2 regions of the Acidovorax bellezanensis genome follow, and region 2 is predicted to be linked to the other one. Evidence: riboswitches for the same ligand, from Rfam matches in the RefSeq annotation. Region 2 holds a riboswitch; the other holds the start of a gene.
The links. Region 2 has a riboswitch for glycine ahead of gcvT (glycine cleavage system aminomethyltransferase GcvT). Riboswitches for the same ligand answer to the same signal wherever they lie in the genome.

Region 1: another riboswitch for glycine. It lies ahead of N0K08_RS16345 (trimeric intracellular cation channel family protein); the one in region 2 lies ahead of gcvT (glycine cleavage system aminomethyltransferase GcvT).

The regions. Positions count from the first base shown of each region.
Region 1 is NZ_JAODYH010000007.1:514,145-523,225, reverse strand. It holds gene N0K08_RS16375 (sulfate adenylyltransferase subunit 1) at 1-1,233, opposite strand, end outside; gene cysD (sulfate adenylyltransferase subunit CysD) at 1,233-2,165, opposite strand; gene N0K08_RS16365 (phosphoadenylyl-sulfate reductase) at 2,205-2,978, opposite strand; gene N0K08_RS16360 (DUF934 domain-containing protein) at 2,978-3,364, opposite strand; gene N0K08_RS16355 (nitrite/sulfite reductase) at 3,392-5,188, opposite strand; gene mnmC (FAD-dependent 5-carboxymethylaminomethyl-2-thiouridine(34) oxidoreductase MnmC) at 5,442-7,415, opposite strand; gene N0K08_RS16345 (trimeric intracellular cation channel family protein) at 7,434-8,045, opposite strand; glycine riboswitch at 8,246-8,336, opposite strand; gene N0K08_RS16340 (oxidative damage protection protein) at 8,386-8,658, opposite strand; gene N0K08_RS16335 (sulfate ABC transporter substrate-binding protein) at 8,797-9,081, shown strand, end outside.
Region 2 is NZ_JAODYH010000007.1:390,068-399,148, forward strand. It holds gene N0K08_RS15800 (amino acid permease) at 218-1,705, shown strand; gene N0K08_RS15805 (amidohydrolase family protein) at 1,782-3,305, opposite strand; gene N0K08_RS15810 (fatty acid--CoA ligase) at 3,340-4,926, opposite strand; glycine riboswitch at 5,054-5,163, shown strand; glycine riboswitch at 5,176-5,292, shown strand; gene gcvT (glycine cleavage system aminomethyltransferase GcvT) at 5,364-6,530, shown strand; gene gcvH (glycine cleavage system protein GcvH) at 6,616-6,987, shown strand; gene gcvP (aminomethyl-transferring glycine dehydrogenase) at 7,059-9,081, shown strand, end outside.

The DNA.
Region 1 (9,081 bases), 120 kb from region 2:
CTGCAGCACCAGCTCGACCACGCCGATGGCATTGGCCTGCAGCTGGGCCGCAGGCTCTTCGGCCAGCGTGTGGATGTCGAGGTGGTGTACCACGCGGCGCACCTTGGCCTTGACCCAGCGGTGGCCGTGCAGCGCCCAGTACAGGCGCCCGGGCACCAGGGGCTCGTCGTCCATCCAGGCGACGGTGGCGGTGAGTTCACGGCGGGCCACGGGCGTCGCTGGCGGGGCGTCGAAATCATCGTCGGCCACGGCCTGGGGCACGTCGGCCGCCAAAATCCAGTCGCCGCGCGAAACATCGACTTCGCGGTCCAGCACCACGCCGGCGCTGTGCCCGGCCGCCACATCGGCAGGGCGGCGTGCATGGTCCAGCACCTGGGCGATGACGGCGCTCTGGCCGCTGGGGAAGACCTGCACGGTCTGGCCCACGCTCAGTTGGCCTGCGCCCAGTCGGCCCCAGAACACGCGCCGGCCCTGGCTGGTATCGGCCGAGGACGAGAATTTTTCCACCCATTGCACGGGAAAGGCCATGGACAGGTGGCTGTCGGCGGGCGTGCCGGGCAGGCCTTCGAGCCATTGCAGCAGGCTGGGGCCGGTGTAGCCGCACCAGCCGGTTTCGGCCGTGACCACGTTCCAGCCCTTGAGGGCCGAGACCGGCACCGTGGCCGCGACGCTGATGCCCGCGGCCTGGGCAAAGGTTTCCAGCGCGGCGCGGATGTGTTCAAACGCGAGGGTGGGATTCTCCACCGCGTCGAGCTTGTTGACGGCGAACACCAGCGAAGGCACGCGCAGCATATGCACCAGCAGGCTGTGGCGGCGGGTCTGGGGCAGCAGGGCCAGATCGGGCGAGCGCCAGTCGAGCTTGGTTGCATCGACCAGCACCACGGCGGCGTCGGCGCTGCTGGCCGCGGTGACCATGTTGCGCGTGTACTGCTCGTGGCCGGGTGCGTCGCCGATGATGAACTTGCGCGCCGGCGTGGCGAAGTAGCGGTAGGCCACGTCGATGGTGATGCCTTGTTCGCGCTCGGCCGACAGGCCGTCGGTTAGCAGGGCCAGATCGGTCTCGCCGCTGCGCTGCACGCCGGCGAGCTGGTCTTGCAGCACCGATTTGCTGTCGACCAGCAGGCGGCCGATCAGCGTGCTCTTGCCGTCATCCACGCTGCCGCAGGTGATGAAGCGCAGCGCCGACTGGGTGTCCTGCAGTGTGGCCAGGGAGGGGGATGCAATGCTGTTCATTAGAAGTAACCTTCCTTCTTGCGCTTTTCCATGGAGGCGTCGCTGGTCTTGTCGTCCATGCGCGTGGCGCCGCGTTCGCTGACGTCGGCGGCCAGGGTTTCGATCACGATATCGGCGGCGCTGGCGGCCGTGCTTTCGACGGGGCAGGTGCAGGTGATGTCGCCCACGGTGCGAAAACGCACGTCGCGCAGCACGATTTCCTCGCCCTCGCGCGCCGGCGTCAGCTCGGTCACGGGCACCAGCAGGCCGCGGCGCTCGACCACTTCACGTTCGTGGGTGTAGTAGATCGACGGCAGCGCGATCTGCTCGCGTTCTATGTATTGCCAGACGTCGAGTTCGGTCCAGTTGCTGATGGGGAACACGCGGAAGTGCTCGCCCGGTGCGATGCGGGTGTTGAACAGCGTCCACAGCTCGGGGCGCTGGGCCTTGGGCTGCCATTGGCCGAAGTTGTCGCGGTGCGAGAAGATGCGCTCCTTGGCGCGGGCCTTTTCCTCGTCGCGGCGCGCGCCGCCGATCAGCGCGTCGAAGCGGAATTCCTCGATGGCCTCGAGCAGCGTCACCGACTGGTGGACGTTGCGCGATTCGCCGGGGTGGGCCAGGCGCACCGTACCGCGGGCCATGGAGTCCTCGACATTGCGCACGATCAGCTCGGCGCCCAGCTCCCGGGCACGCAGGTCGCGGAAGTCGGTGACTTCAACGAAGTTGTGGCCGGTATCGATCATCAGCAGCGGGAAGGGCAGGCGGCCCGCGCCGAAGGCCTTTTCGGCGCAGCGCAGCATCACCAGCGAATCCTTGCCGCCGGAAAACAGCAGGGTCGGGCGCTCGAAAGTGGCGGCCACTTCGCGCAGGATGAAGATGGTCTCTTCTTCCAGCGCATCCAGATGGTGGTTGCTGAGCTGGCTCAGCACTTGGGGTTCGGTACGGGCGTTCATGCAAAACCTTGGGGCTATGTCTTGGGGCGGATGCGGAGTTCAGGCGGCTTTGACGTGCAGGCCGCATTCTTTGGCCGTCTCGTCTTCCCACCACCAGCGGCCGGCGCGAAAGTCTTCGCCCAGGCTGATGGCACGGGTGCAGGGCGCACAGCCCACCGAGGGGTAGAACTGGTCATGCAAGGGGTTGTAGTCCACGTCGTTACTGGCAATGTAGTGCCAGACGTCACCCCAGGTCCAGTCGGCCAGGGGATTGAACTTGGTCAGCCCCTTGGTGGCGACTTCGCTGGTGTCGATGGCCGGCACGTCGGCGCGGGCGTTGGACTGCTCGCGGCGCAGGCCGGTGATCCAGCCGCTCTTGCCGGCCAGGGCCCGTGCCAGCGGCTCCATCTTGCGGATGGCGCAGCATTCCTTGCGCAGCGCCAGGCTGCGGTACATCGCGTCCTGGCCTTCACGGCGCACAAACTGGATCACCTGCTCGTGCTGCGGACGGTAGACCTGCACGGGCGCACGCGAAGAGGCTTCGGTGCGTTCCAGCAAGGCCAGGGTCTCGGTATGCAGGGCGCCGGTTTCGAGCACGAAGACCGGAATGTCCAGCGCCAGGGCGTTGATCAAATGGGTGATCACCACATCCTCGGCGCCCAGGCTGGACGCCTGGGTCACGGCGCCCGCATGGGCCGCGGCCTGGATCAGCAGCCGCTCGCTGTGCGCCTGTTTTGCGGCAAAGTCGCTGCTGGCCCGCGCATTCAGGCTGACGGCCTGGCGGCCATGGGCGGGGCCCGCGGTAGGCAGCAGGGAGCTGGTGGCGCTGCTCATCACGCCTCCTGTGGTGCAAAAATGGGCGCGGTCTGCACCGCATCGCCCTGGTAGTAGCGCGCAAAGCGCTCGAACTGGCGCTGGGCGGCCGAAGCATCGACATCGGCGCGCAGCACGGCGGCGCTGAAGCCGGTGCGCTGCATCAGCACCAGTTGGTCGATCAGCACGTCGCCCGTGGCGCGCAGCTCGCCGGTGAAGCCGCGCCGGCGGCGCAGCAGGTAGGCCTGGCTGAAAGCGCGGCCATCGGTGAACTGGGGAAAGTGCAGGTCGATGCGCGTCACGCCCTCAAGCGGCAGCGCCATGGCATCGCCATCGTTGGCCAGCGCCACCTGGCTGGCATCGCCCTCGGTCGGGGCGAGGTGTTCGTGGGAGGCTAGGATTTTCATGGTCTCAAGCGGATAGGGTGGCGGGGCTCAGGCCGTGGCTTCGGCTTCGACTTCGATGGGCGCGGGGTGGCGCGCGGCCTTGCCGGCTTCCTTGAACAGGTCCAGGCCCAGGCGGCGCACGGTGTCCTGAAAGCGCTCGCCGGGCGTGCGCTGGTCGCGGTAGGTGGCCAGCACGGCCTCGATCACGTCGGGCACTTCGGCCGCCGAGAACGAGGGACCGATGGCCTTGCCGGCGACAGGTGCGCCCGACAGGTGGGCGCCGTCGGAGCCGCCCAGCGTGACCTGATACCACTCCTTGCCGTCCTTGTCGACGCCCAGAATGCCGATGTGGCCGCTGTGGTGGTGGCCGCAGCTGTTGATGCAGCCGCTGATGTGCAGGTCGATGGGGCCGATGTCGTCGAGCTCGTCCAGATCCTGGTAGCGCTGGGTGATGGCTTCGGCGATAGGCAGCGAGCGTGCATTGGCCAGGGCGCAGAAGTCGCCGCCGGGGCAGGCAATCATGTCGGTCAGCAGTTGCACGTTGGCGCTGGTCAGGCCCAGGGCCTTGGCCTGCTCCCACAGGGCGAACAGTTCGCTCACCGGCACCCAGGGCAGCAGCACGTTCTGCTCATGGGTCACGCGGGCTTCGCCCGAGGAGAAGCGGTCGACCAGTTCGGCCAGCGCGTCGAGCTGGTCGGCCGTGGCATCGCCAGGGGCCTGGCCCAGGCGCTTGAACGACAGCGTCACGGCGCGCAGCTGGGGGTTGCGGTGGGCATGGACATTGCGCGACAGCCAGCGCGAGAACGCGGGGTGGGCGGCGGCATGGCTCAGCAGGGTCTGTTCGATCTGGGCCGGCGTGAGCTGGGGCAGGTCGGGCAGCTGCGGGTCGGCAAAGCAGGCCTTGACGCGGTCGAGCTCGGCCTGGGGAATGGTGTGCGGGCCGCCGTCGATTTCCACGATCTGGCGGTACTCTTCTTCCACGTCGTCGATGTACTGCTGTCCTTCGGACTTGACCAGGATCTTGATCCGGGCCTTGTACTTGTTGTCGCGGCGGCCGTGCTCGTTGTACACGCGCACGATGGCCTCGATGTAATTCATGATCTGGTTCCAGGGCAGGAACGCACGGATCTGCGTGGCGATGACCGGCGTGCGGCCCATGCCGCCGCCGACAAAGACCTTGAAGCCGATCTCGCCGGCCTCGTTCTTCACCAGGTGCAGGCCCACGTCGTGCCAGCCCGTGGCGGCGCGGTCTTCCTCGGCGCCGCTGATGGCGATCTTGAACTTGCGCGGCAGGAAAGCGAACTCGGGGTGCAGCGTGGTCCACTGGCGCAGGATTTCGGCGTAGGGGCGAGGGTCGATGATTTCATCGATGGCCACGCCGGCCAGCGCGTCGGTGGTGGTGTTGCGGATGCAGTTGCCGCTGGTCTGGATGCCGTGCATGTCCACGCTGGCCAGCAGGTCCATCACATCGGCGGCCTTGGACAGCGGAATCCAGTTGAACTGCACATTGGTGCGCGTGGTGAAGTGGGCGCAGTTCTTGGGCAGGAAAGTCGTGCCCAGCAGGCCCTGGCCTTCCATGGCGGCCTGGAATACGGCTGCTTCGGGCTCGTCGTATTCGCGCGCAATGCGCGCCAGCACACGGATCTGGCGGCTGGCGATTTCGCCGTAGGGCACGGCCACGCGCAGCATGGGCGCGTAGCGCTGTACATACCAGCCGTTTTGCAGGCGCAGCGGGCGGAAGTCGTCTTCCGGCAGCTTGCCGGCTTGCCAGCGTTCGAGTTGGTCACGGAACTGATCGGCGCGCAGCTTCACGAATTCCTGGTCAAAGGGGGTGTATTGGTACATGGCGGTTCAGTGGGAAAACCGGTGGAGCCCAGCCTCTGACGGGCCGGCCGAATGCGGTAAGTACGAGCGCGCGCCCAAAGCCGGGGGACGGCTGTGGGGGCGTGTGCTCAGAACTTGCATGGGCCCGACTGTAGGGGGCGGCACAAGGGAAACAAACTATTGTTTTGTGCTTCCTTTATGCGAATAAGCATATGCACCAAGGCTGGCGCGGCCTGGCGACCGATTGAGGTGCGCGCGAGGCGCAGTTCGGCCCTTACGCCGGCGAGGGCGATGGCAGGCGCTGGGTCGACAAGGCCTTGGCCAGCTTGGCGTCCAGGGGCAGAGGCTCGTCGTGCAACTGCGCTGCCAGCAGTTCGCCGCACAGCAGGGCCAGGGTGATGCCGCGCGCGCCCATGGCCGTGCTGACCCAGAGACCGGGCTGGCCTACGGGGTCGACCGGGCCGACCACGGGCAGGCGGTCCAACGAAGCCAGGCGCACGCCGGCCCACAGTTGGGGTGTCTGCGGGCCGGTGAACGCCGGCGCGAGCGCCTTCGCATGATCGGGCAGCAGGGCTTGCAGCCGTTGCCAGTTGGCCGCATGGGCCGCGGTCTGGTCGGCGGGAGACGGTGGCAGTTGGTCGATGTCGCGCTCGAAAGTCGAGCCCATGAACCAGCCGGTGGAAGAAGTGCCCCCTGAGCGGCTGTTGTCGAGGGGAATATGCGGCACCAGGCTGCCCTTGCCGTTGACAGGAAAGGGCGGCAGGGCCTGGGCGAGGTCGTCGGTCTCGGTGCCCCAGGAGACCTGGCCGCGCATGCGCTGCAAAGGCCAGCTGGCGGGCAGCAACTGGTCGCTGCCATAGCCCGTGGCCACCACCACCAGCGGCGCCTGGGCCAGCACCTGGCCTTGGGCGTCGAGGGCTTGCCAGGCGGGCGCTGCGTCGCTTGCGCACTGGCGCAACTGGGCGACGGTGCTGCGGCCTTGCCAATGGATGCCTGGCTGGGCCAGCAGGGCACGCACCAGCTGGGCCGGCCGTATCCAGCCGGCCTGGGCATGCCAGCAAGCGGGCTGGTCGGCGTGCAGGCCCGCGAGGGCGCGCTGCGCGGCGTCGGCCGGGCGGCTCCAGTCGCGGCCGGGGTGGGGGCGCGCGTCTTCCGTGGCGGGCTTGCCTTCGAGCTGCCAGTCGCGCGGCAGGCCGATCTGGCCGTCGCTGCTTTCCACGCGGTGTTCGAGCACGCCGCAGTGCTGCCAGTCGCGGCCCGGCACCAGCAGGGCCTGGGCATGTTGCAAGCCGGTGCGCACGCCGCTGCGCGACAGGCGCGACAGCAGGCTGTCATCGGGCGAGACATGGGGGGCGAGCAGGCCTGCCGGCAGGCCCGAGGCGCCGGCGGCGGGCGCTTCGGCCTGGTCCAGCACCCGCACCTGCCAGCCGCGCTGCGCGAGCTGGTAGGCCACGGAGGCTCCGGCCAGCCCGCCGCCGATCACGATGCAGTGGCGCTGGTCGATGGGCGGCAGCGCCATGGGCCGGGCCCAGGCGTCGCTGGCGCGGCGCGGCTCCCAGCGCGGCGCGAAGCAGGCCTGGAGGTTGTCGCGCTTGGGCGGCACGCCCGGCATTTTTTGCACCTCGAAGCCGTGTTGGCTCAGGGCGTCGCGCACGGCCCGGGCAATGGTCCAGCTGGCCAGGCGCGTGCCGCGGCGGCAACAGCGCGCCACGGCCTGCAAGGTGTAGGCATCCCACAGTTCGGGGTTGCACTTGGGGCTGAAGCCGTCGAGGTAGACCGAGTCCACGGTCGGCAACTGCTGGCGCAGCTGGGCGCGGGCGTCGCCTATGTACAGCGTCAGCAGCACCCGCCCGCCTTCGAACGACAGGCGGTGCACGCCGGGCAGCAGGCCCCAGAACTGGTCGGCCAGATGCTCGGCCAGCGGGCGCAGCGCCGGATCGCGGGGCGCGGCGCGGCGCATGTCGTCGCTGCTGACCGGATAGGCTTCGACGGAGACGAAATGCAGGCGCTCGGGGCGGGCGGGGTCGGCTTTCCACGCGGCCCAGGTGACGAGAAAATTCAGCCCGAAGCCGAAGCCGGTTTCCAGGATGCGCCACTGGGGCTGGTGGGCCCAGGCCGCAGGCAGGCCGCAGCCGGCGAGAAACACCTGGCGGGCCTGGTCCAGGCCGCCGTTTTCGCTGTGGTAGCGGTCCGAGAAGCGGGGGCTGTAAGGCGTGCCGTCGGGCAGCCAGTCAATGGTTTCGGACATGGAAATCAGGAAAAGGCCTCACTCCCAGCGCTGCTGGTAGGAGAACGTGGGCAGGCGCCATTTGAAGTGGATGGCCATCATGCGCATCGCCAGGCCGCCGGCAAAGCAGATGGCGGTGCTGATGCCGGTGTTGACTTCGAAGGCCCGCAACACCAGGAACAGCACGCACACCGCCAGCGACACGCTGGCATAGAGCTCGCGCCGGAACACCACCGGGACCTGGTTGCACAGTACGTCGCGCAGGATACCGCCGCTGATGCCGGTGAGCATGCCGGAAATGATGACCACGACCAGCGGGTAGTTCAGCTGCAGCGCGACGTTGCAGCCGATCAGCGAGAACGCGATCAGGCCCATGGCGTCCAGCAGCAGGAACAGCTGCTTGAGGCGCAGCAGATGGCGCGCGATCAGCGTGGTCAGCAGGCCGGCGGAAATGACCAGGTAGACGTATTCGGGGTGCTGGGTCCAGCCTATGGGGAAATGGCCCAGCACCATGTCGCGGATGGTGCCGCCGCCCAGGGCAGTGACAAAGGCAATCACGGCGACGCCGAAGATGTCCATGTTGCGCCGGCCGGCGGCCAGGGCGCCGGACATGGCTTCGGCGGTGATCGCCACGAGGTAGATCACCAACATGGTGTCGATGGGAGTGGCCAGGGGCTGGAGCGCGGGAAGGGGAGAAGACACGGAGGACAACTTTGTGTAGAAGCCAGTCCGTCCCTGACGGTGCTGGCACGCCTCTCCCGCTGTCCTTTTTACCTGAGAGTTTGGGCGCTGGGTCAGCGCTTGCCCCTTCGGTGAGTCGAGCGAAACCTCGACTTCTCTCCAGTTGGCGAATGATTTCTGCGGTTCCGGGTACCTGAGCGATTATGGGAGTTTGCGCCTTCGGTGAAAGCGCCTGGCGCCTTGCTCTCCCGCAGAAAGATGGGATTATCCCGTCCTCCCGGTGCCCCCGTCAATGCGGGGGCTGAGCTTCTTACTCGGTAGGAGGCACGTAGCCGGCAGCGGCGTCGGCACCGCCGCCGAAGAAATGGTTTTCCATCTGGCGTGCCAGGTACTGGCGCGCGCGGGCGTCGGCCAGGTTCAGGCGGTTTTCATTGACCAGCATGGTCTGGTGCTTGAGCCAGCCAGCCCAGGCTTCCTTGCTGACGCTTTCCCAGATGCGCTTGCCCAGCTCGCCGGGATAGGGAGGAAAGTCCAGGCCTTCAGCGTCTTTGTCGAGCTTGATGCAGTGAACGGTACGTGCCATGGGGAGAGGTCCTTGTGCTGACTTCAGATGTTTTGGATATAACGAACTGAAATCTTATTGGTTTAAGTTTTGATGGGCTGGTTTCAGAATGCAAACAGCAGCGAAGAACCGCTGATTGCAACCTTCATCAAGGCCCAAATGACAATTCGCCGTCACTTTATCAAGTTTCCAGTACTTCTTGCGCTGACCTCCAGCCTTGCACTCACGGCGGCTCCGGCCATGGCCCAGTCCTTGACGCTGCTGAATGTCTCCTACGACCCCACGCGCGAGCTGTACGCCGAGTACAACCAGGCCTTCGCCAAGCACTGGAAAGCCAAGACCGGGCAGGTGGTGTCGGTCAAGCAATCGCATGGCGGCTCGGGCAAGCAGGCGCGCTCCATCATCGACGGCATCGACGCCGATGTGGCCACGCTGGCGCTGGCC
Region 2 (9,081 bases):
GTCTTGTGGGATTGAGCTGCCGACGCTGCGCAAATCACGCACAATTCCGCTTTTCATCGCCGGGCCGCCCCAAGATGAAACGTGCCCCCCTGGGGGGCAGCGACCACACACAGTGGGAAGCGTGGGGGCCATTTTTCAAGGGCCGCAGCAGTGCGGCCCTTTGCGTTGCCCGCCCACAAAGCGGCCGCGCAATGCCAGGACCACAGGAACAGAACCCATGAGCGACAACGCTTCCCCACCCAGCAGTCCGGCCGAACCCGGCCTGCGCCGCAGCCTCAAGGCGCGCCACCTGTCGATGATCGCCATCGGCGGCTCCATCGGCACCGGCCTGTTCGTGGCTTCGGGCGCCACGATTTCCCAGGCCGGCCCGGGCGGCGCCCTGCTGGCCTATATGGTGGTCGGGCTGATGGTCTACTTCCTGATGACCAGCCTGGGCGAAATGGCCGCCCACCTGCCCGTCTCGGGCTCGTTTGCGACCTATGGCAGCCGCTATGTCGACCCCGGCTTCGGCTTCGCCCTGGGCTGGAACTACTGGTACAACTGGGCCGTGACCATCGCCGTCGATCTGGTCGCCGCGCAGCTGGTGATGGCCTACTGGATTCCGGATGTCAACGGCATGGTCTGGAGCGCGCTGTTCCTGGCACTGATGTTTGGGCTCAACGCCATTTCGGTCAAGGGCTTTGGCGAAGCCGAATACTGGTTTGCCGCGATCAAGGTGGTCACGGTGATCGTCTTCATCGGCCTGGGCCTGGCCATGGTGCTGGGCATCATGCAAGGCGGCTCGCCCGACGGCCTGTGGGGCAATCTGGCCAACTGGACCGTGGGCGAGGCGCCCTTTGCGGGTGGCTTCGCCACGCTGATCGGTGTGGCCATGATCGTCGGCTTCTCTTTCCAGGGCACGGAGCTGATCGGCATCGCCGCCGGCGAGTCCGAAGACCCGGCGCGCAACGTGCCGCGCGCGGTGCGCAAGGTGTTCTGGCGCATTCTGCTGTTCTATGTGTTCGCCATCCTGATCATCAGCCTGCTGCTGCCCTACAACGACCCGCAGCTGTTGCGCAACGACGTCAGCGACATCAGCGTCAGCCCCTTCACGCTGGTGTTCGAGCACGCCGGCCTGCTGTCGGCCGCGGCGGTGATGAATGCAGTGGTGCTGACTTCGGTGCTGTCGGCGGGCAACTCCGGCATGTATGCCTCGACCCGCATGCTCTACAACCTGGCCTGCCAGCGCATGGCGCCGCAGATTTTCCGCCGCATCAACAGCAACGGCGTGCCGATGATGGCCCTGCTGGCGACCACGGCCGTGGCGGCCCTGTGCTTTCTGACCAACATCTTCAGCCCCCAGGCGGTCTACATCTGGCTGCTGAACCTGTCGGGCATGACGGGCTTCATCGCCTGGCTGGGCATTGCCATCAGCCACTACCGCTTCCGCAAGGGCTATCTGGCCCAGGGCCTGGACCTGGGGGCGCTGCCCTACCGCGCGGCCGGCTTTCCGTTCGGCCCGATTTTCGCGTTCATCCTGTGCCTGATCATCACCCTGGGCCAGAACTACCACGCCTTCACCCAGGACCGCATCGACTGGGGCGGCGTGATCGCCACCTACATCGGTCTGCCGGTGTTCCTGCTGATCTGGCTGGGCTACCGCCTGGTCAAGGGCTCGCGCATCGTCGATTACAAGGACATGCAGGTCAAGGCCGAGCCTTACTGAGGCCAGGCCCCGGTTTCCAAGCCAGCACCGCTTTGCCTGTGCTGGCTTTTTTTGCGCCGGCAGGCCACTCCAGCCCTCACGACGGCAGCCGCAGGAACCGGTAGGCGTTCTGCCAGAAGAACGCTTCCCGGTGCGCGGCATAGGCCGGGCGGTCCATCAGCGCCAGAAACACATCCAGGTAGCGGCGCGTGCGCGAGACCACATCGGGCATATGCCAGTCCGAGCCATAGGCCATCTTGTCCAGCAGTTCGTACGGCCGGCCCGCGGCCCGTGCCGACTCGCGCGCGCGCTGGAGATTTCTCTCGAAAACGGCCAGGCGCGCATCGACCAGCAGCTCGGTCATGTAGCCGACTTCGCAATAGACCTGGGGATAGGTCGCGCACAGCTCGGTCACGATGCGCGCGAAGTTGTCTTCCTCCTGCCACTGTGCATCGGTCTCGGCCATCCAGCCCGGCGAATGCAGCGGCCCGTTGGCCATGCGCCCACCGCCCGCATGGCCCAGGCACAGGCGCAGGCCGTGCCAGCGCGGCTGCTGCAGCACTTCGCGCCAGTAGCGCGGGTGGGCGTAGCCGCCGAGCTTGAAACGGGTCTGAAAACCCACGGGGGTGCAGTGCGCGAACACCGGCAGGTCGCGCTCCACGCAGAAGTCGAGGAAAGCATCGACCCGGGCCTGAATCATGGGCTCATTGCCCATGGGCTTGATGCCCATGCCGGGGTAGAACTTGAAACCGACAAAGCCTTTGGCCTGCGCTTGCAGGGCACGCTCCTGCCAATCCACACGCCGCGGATCGAAAGCGCTGAAGCCGAACAAGCGCGCCGGGTACGTGCGCTGCAAGGTCTGCATGCGGTCCTCCTGCACCGGATGCAAGGGATAGAACGGCGACTCGTGCCCGGGATAGGCCAGCTGCATGTCCAGCAGATAGTGCGCCGACTGCAAGGGCGGCAGACCCGGGCCGTAGCCCGCCCAGAGTTTGTGCAGCAACTGGTCTTCCGAATGCAGCAAGGTCAGGAAGAACGCCAGGTAGTTCGTGGCCTCGCCCCAGGCCTGGGGGTCCATCAGCCGGGTCACGATCCACAAGGCCCTCTTGACCACCTGCCTGGCCCAGCCCAGAAAGCCCGCGAACCGCCCGCCCGCCTCCAAAGGCTGCGCCGTGGGCATGGCCTCATCCGTCGGCAGCGGCACGGACCAGCCTTCGGCGGCGTAGTCCACGCGGTCCAGACTGTCGAGGATTTCCATCAGCTCCGATGCGCGCAATCGGTCGAACACCGGCGCATCCAGCGCCTGGTCCAGCAGCGGCGCCGGCCCCAGCTCCATGGCCGCCAGCGAACCGGTGCTGAGCAGCAATTCGTGCTCGGCGACACGCCAGATATGTTCCAGGCACTCCTCTTGCAGCGCATCCAGGGGCGACTGCGCGAACACGGCTTCGACCGGCACCGCCGCATAGGCCGAACCGGTCAAGGCCTGCAGCAGACGCGCGACCTGCTGGGCCAGGCGGCTTTCGTCCCGGCCCATGGCGTGGGCGATCAGGCTGGCCAGCGGCACATAACGCGCATTGAACAAATGCGTGTGCAGATCGAATATGCGTTCGGGCATGGGCATGGCATCTCTCCTGTGAAGAGGCCCGGCCCGCGGGCTAGGCCGGCACGCGCAGCAAGTGCTTTTGTATCTTGCCGCTGGTGGTCTTGGGCAGGCTATCGACAAAATGGTAGCGCCGCGGCCGCTTGTAGGGTGCCAGACGATCGCCCTGCACCAGGTAGGCATCGAGCAAGGTGGCGTCGGCCGGGGCCGCGCCCTTGCGCACCACATGCGCCACCACCACCTGGCCCCAGCGCGCATCGGCCTCGCCGACCACGGCCACTTCCAGCACGCCCGGATGCTCGATCAAGGCATCCTCGACTTCGCGCGGGTAGACGTTCTCGGCGCCCGAATTGATCATGTAGTCCAGCCGGTCGCGTATCCACAGGTAGCCGTCGGCGTCGAGATGGCCCATGTCGCCCGTGTGGTACCAGCCATGGGCCAGGGCGCGCGCATTGGCTTCGGGGCGGTGGAGGTAGCCGGCCATCATGCAGGGGCCGCGCACCAGGATTTCACCGACTTCGCCGACGGTGCAAGGCTGCGCCGGATCACTGGGGCTGCCGTCCGCGGGCAGCTGGGCCACGACCAGGTCATGGCTCAGCGCCGGCAGTCCGGCCGAGCCCGCATGCGACAGCTGCTCGTGCGGATAGAGCACCGACATGCAAGGGCCCATTTCGGTGGTGCCGAACACCTGGACCAGGCCCGAGCCCACCTGGCGCGTCCATTCGCGTATCAGGTGCGGCGCCATGGACGCGCCGCCATACTCCACCAGGCGCAGGCTGCGGGTGTCGCGCGCGGCGAGTTCGGGCGCGTTGAGCAGCATGGAGACCATGGTCGGCGCGGCAAAGAAGAAGCTGACTTTTTCTTCCTCGACCAGGCGCCAGGCCTCGGCCGCGTCAAAGCGCCGCTGCAGCACCAGCGTCGAGCCCACCTGCAGACGCGGCAGGAAACTGGTGTGCAGCTCGGCCGTATGGTTGAGCGGCGCCAGCGACAGGCCTACGTCTTCGCGCCTGAACTGCATCACCTGGTGCATCAAGGCGTTGTGCGCGATCTTGCTGCGGTGGGTGTGCAGCACGCCCTTGGGCCGGCCCGTCGTGCCGCTGGTGTACATCAGGATGCAGGGGTCGGTTTCGTCCACGGCGATGGCCGGCGCCTGGCTGGATTGGCCTGCGGCCAGCGCGCTCAGACGCGCTGTCGTGCCTGCGGGCGAGACATCGCCAACTCCCTCGTCGGCGTAAATCCAGTGGGCCACGCCGGCGCTCTCGCCCGCCAGCAAGGCCTGGGCACGGGCCACGACTTCGGCGCCTTCGCGCTCGAACACCAGAGCGCGGGCCTGGCCGTCGCCCAGGATGAAGGCCAGCTCCTGCGGCGCGAGCCGGTAGTTGATGGGATTGAACACGGCGCCTATGCGCGCCGCGGCCAGCAAAGTGAAGACAAAGGCCGGCGTGTTGTAGAGAAACGCGGCCACCACATCGCCGCGCGCCAGGCCCAGCGCCTGCAAGCCATGGGCGTGGCGGTTGACCTCGGCTTCTAGTTGCGCATAGGTCCAGGCGCGGCGCTGGCCCCCATCCCAAGCCACCAGGGCCGTCTTGTGGGGCAGGTAGCGCGCAGGCCATGACAGGGTGTCGCCCAGGGTGAGTGGCATTGCAAGTCTCCAGAGTATTGGCAAAATCTGGCGCCAGTGTAGGCACTGCCTTATCGCTGGCGGGAATTTGCATATGGGCAGGAAACCGGCGGTCCGTGCGCCCGGAATGCGCGCGAAGCCGGTAGAATTTGCGCTGTCAGGAGAGAGTGCTGCGCGGCCGCTGGCTGCACGTCGCACCGCCGAAGGCGCAGGAGCTTCCCGCCCCAAACGCTCAGGCAAAAGGACTGACCAACGTCCGCCATCGCGCGGGCGTGCCTGGCTGGAGAGAGGCGGCCGCCGGACACGGCACGGTCGCCCACCGAAGGAGCAAACCCACGCCCACCGGCGTCGGTGAATCTCTCAGGTAAAGCGGACAGCAGGGCATTCGATCGCCACGGACTGTGCCATGCTTGTGCATGCGCGGCCCCGGCGCCGTGCCTGCCTTGGAGAGACCGACCATGACCGCTGTGCCCTGCCCCTCCGCTCCCCATTTCCCCAGCGCCGCGCCGGGCGAGCTGCTGCACACACCGCTGCACTCCCTGCACCTGGAACTGGGCGCGCGCATGGTGGAATTCGCCGGCTACCACATGCCGGTGCAATTCCCGGCCGGCCTGATGGCCGAACACACCCAGACCCGCCAATCCGCGAGCCTGTTCGATGTCTCCCACATGGGCCAGCTGCGCCTGGTCGGCGGCGGCGCCGCTGCGGCGCTCGAATCGCTGATGCCCATGGACCTGCAAGACCTGGCCGTCAACCGCCAGCGCTACGGCCTGCTGCTCAATGACCAGGCCGGCATCCTCGACGACTTGATGCTGGTCAACCGCGGCAACGACTTCCTGCTGGTGGTCAACGGCGCCTGCAAGAAGGCCGACCTGGCCCATCTGCAAGCCCGTATCGCCAACCTCTGCGAGATCGAGCCCCTGGGCGAGCAGGCCTTGCTGGCCCTGCAAGGCCCGCTCGCCGCGAGCGTGCTGCAGCAGTTGGTGCCCGGCGTGCAGCAGCTGCTGTTCATGGACGGCGCGGCCTTTGTCTGGGAAGGCTGCGAGCTGTTCATCACCCGCAGCGGTTATACCGGCGAAGACGGTTTTGAGATTTCCCTGCCCGGCCCGCTGGCCGAAGCCTTTGCCCGGGCCCTGCTGCACCACCCCGAAGTCGCGCCCGCGGGCCTGGGCGCGCGCAACTCGCTGCGCCTCGAAGCCGGCATGTGCCTCTACGGCAACGAGCTCGACGCCAGCACCACCCCGGCCGAAGCCGGCCTGCTGTGGGCCGTGCAGAAAGTGCGCCGCTCAGGCGGTGCGCGCGCCGGCGGCTTTCCCGGCGCCGACCGGCTGCTCGCGCAAATCGACCAGCCCGCGCTGCGCAGCCGCCAGCGCGTGGGCCTGCGGGCGCTGGAACGCATACCGGTGCGCGAGCCTGCGCCCCTGCACGACGACAGCGGCCGCCAGATCGGCCAGGTCACCAGCGGCCTGCTGTCGCCCAGCCTGAACCAGGCCATTGCCCAGGCCTATGTGGAGCCCGCCTTTGCCGCGCCCGGCACCCGCCTGCACGCCCTGGTGCGCGGCAAGCCCGTGCCCATGGAAGTCATTCCCCTGCCTTTTGTGCCCAGTCGCTACCACCGCGGCTGAGCATGTCCGAAATACCCCCGGCGACGGGATACAGTGCGGACTGGCTTTTCTCACCCTGTCTTTTTTGCTTTTTCTTGGAGTCTTCATGAGCGTTCAATTTTCCAAAGACCATGAGTGGATCAACGCCGCCGACCAGGCCGCTGCTGTCGTCGGCATCACCGTGCATGCCCAGGATGCGCTGGGTGACGTGGTGTTCGTCGAGCTGCCCGAAGTCGGCAAGACCTTCGCCCAGGGCGAAGTCGCTGGCGTGGTCGAGTCCGTCAAGGCCGCGGCCGACATCTATATGCCCGTGAACGGCGAAATCGTCGAAGTCAACGAAGCCCTGCGCGACGACCCTTCGCTGGCCAATTCCGATCCACTGGGCGCGGGCTGGTTCTTCAAGATCAAGCTCAGCGATCCGGAGCAGCTGTCCGCCTTGCTGGACGAGGCCACGTACACGGCCTTTACACAAGAGTAATCCCCGCGGGGGAGCCGGGCTCACACCCGGCGGTCTGCTTTCGGTCTTTCGCTGCTTTCACAGGTTCTGCCATGACGATGCCTTCCACTCCCGCGCTACACACCCTAGAGAACCCCGCCGAGTTCATCGCCCGCCACATCGGGCTGAGCCCGGAAGATGAAGCGCTGATGCTGGCGGCGATCGGCGCCGAGTCGCGCCGCGCCCTGATCGAGGAGATCGTGCCGCCAGGCATTGCGCGGCGCCAGCCCATGCGCCTGCCCCCAGCCGTGGGCGAAGCCCAGGCGCTGGCCGAACTCAAGGCCCTGGCCGCTGGCAACCAGGTGCTCAAAAGCTTCATCGGCCAGGGCTATTACGGCACCCACACACCGGGCGTGATCCTGCGCAATGTGCTGGAGAACCCCGCCTGGTACACCGCCTACACGCCTTACCAGGCAGAAATTTCCCAGGGCCGGCTCGAAGCGCTGATCAACTTCCAGACCATGGTCTGCGACCTGACGGCCATGCCCATCGCCAATGCCTCGCTGCTCGACGAGGCCACGGCCGCGGCCGAAGCCATGACCTTGGCGCTGCGCATGACGGAGTCGACCAGCCGGCGCTTTCTGGTGGCCGGCGACACCCACCCGCAAACCGTGGAAGTCATTCAGACCCGCGCCGCGCCGCTGGACATTGAAGTGGTGCTCACGGATTCACCCCAGGCCTGGAGTAAAGCACTGGCCGGCGACTACTTCGCCGCGCTGGCCCAGTACCCGGGCACCGACGGACGCATCCGTGACTTCAGCGCCGACGCCATCCAGGCCCACGCACGCCAGGCCGCGTTCATTGTCGCCACCGACCTGCTGGCCTTGACTCTGCTGACCCCGCCCGGCGAATGGGGCGCCGACATCGTCGTCGGCAGCAGCCAGCGCCTGGGCATGCCCATGGGCGCGGGCGGCCCGCATGCGGCTTTCATGGCCTGCCGCGACAGCTACAAGCGCTCGCTGCCCGGGCGGCTGGTCGGCGTCAGCCTCGACAGCCAGGGCCAGCCGGCCTATCGCCTGGCCTTGCAGACGCGCGAGCAGCACATTCGCCGCGAAAAGGCCACCAGCAACATCTGCACCGCCCAGGTGCTGCCGGCCGTGATCGCCAGCATGTACGCGGTCTACCACGGCCCCCAGGGCCTGGAGCGCATCGCCCAGCGCGTGGCCAGCTACACCGCCATCCTGGCCCAGGGGCTCACAACGCTGGGCCATTCCGTGGCCGACCACGGGGCCTTCGACACCCTGTGCCTGCACACCGGGCGGGCGACGCGGGCCCTGGCCGCGCGCGCCGTCAGTCTGGGCGCGAATCTGCGCCTGCATTCGCCCGAGTCGTTATGCATCGCGCTGGACGAGACCACGACCCGCGCCGACATCGAACTGCTGTGGCGGATCTTTGCCGCGCCCGGCCAGGCCCTGCCCCAGTTCGCAGCCTTTGAAGCCGGCGTGGCGCTGCGCATTCCCGCCGCCCTGCGCCGCCGCAGCCACTTCCTGACCCATCCGGTGTTCCATCGCCACCATGCGGAAACGTCCATGCTGCGCTATATCCGCCGGCTGTCGGACAAGGACCTGGCGCTGGACCGCAGCATGATCCCGCTGGGCTCGTGCACCATGAAGCTCAACGCGACCAGCGAGATGATTCCCATCACCTGGCCGGAGTTCGCCCATATCCACCCGTTCGCGCCCTCCGAGCAGTTGGCCGGCTATCGACAGCTCGATGCCCAGCTACGGGCCTGGCTCAGCGAAGCCACGGGCTATGCGGGCATCAGCCTGCAACCCAATGCCGGCTCGCAAGGCGAATATGCGGGGCTGCTGGCGATCCGCGCCTTCCACGCGGCCCAGGGCCAGGGCCAGCGCGACATCTGCCTGATCCCGTCCAGCGCCCACGGCACCAACCCGGCGAGCGCGCAAATGGTCGGCCTGGAAGTGGTGGTCACGGCCTGCGATGCCCAGGGCAATGTGGACCTCACCGACCTGGCCGCCAAGTGCGTGCAGTACAGCGAACGCCTGTCCTGCGTGATGATCACCTACCCCAGCACCCATGGTGTGTTCGAGCCCCAGGTCGAGGCGCTGTGCGCGC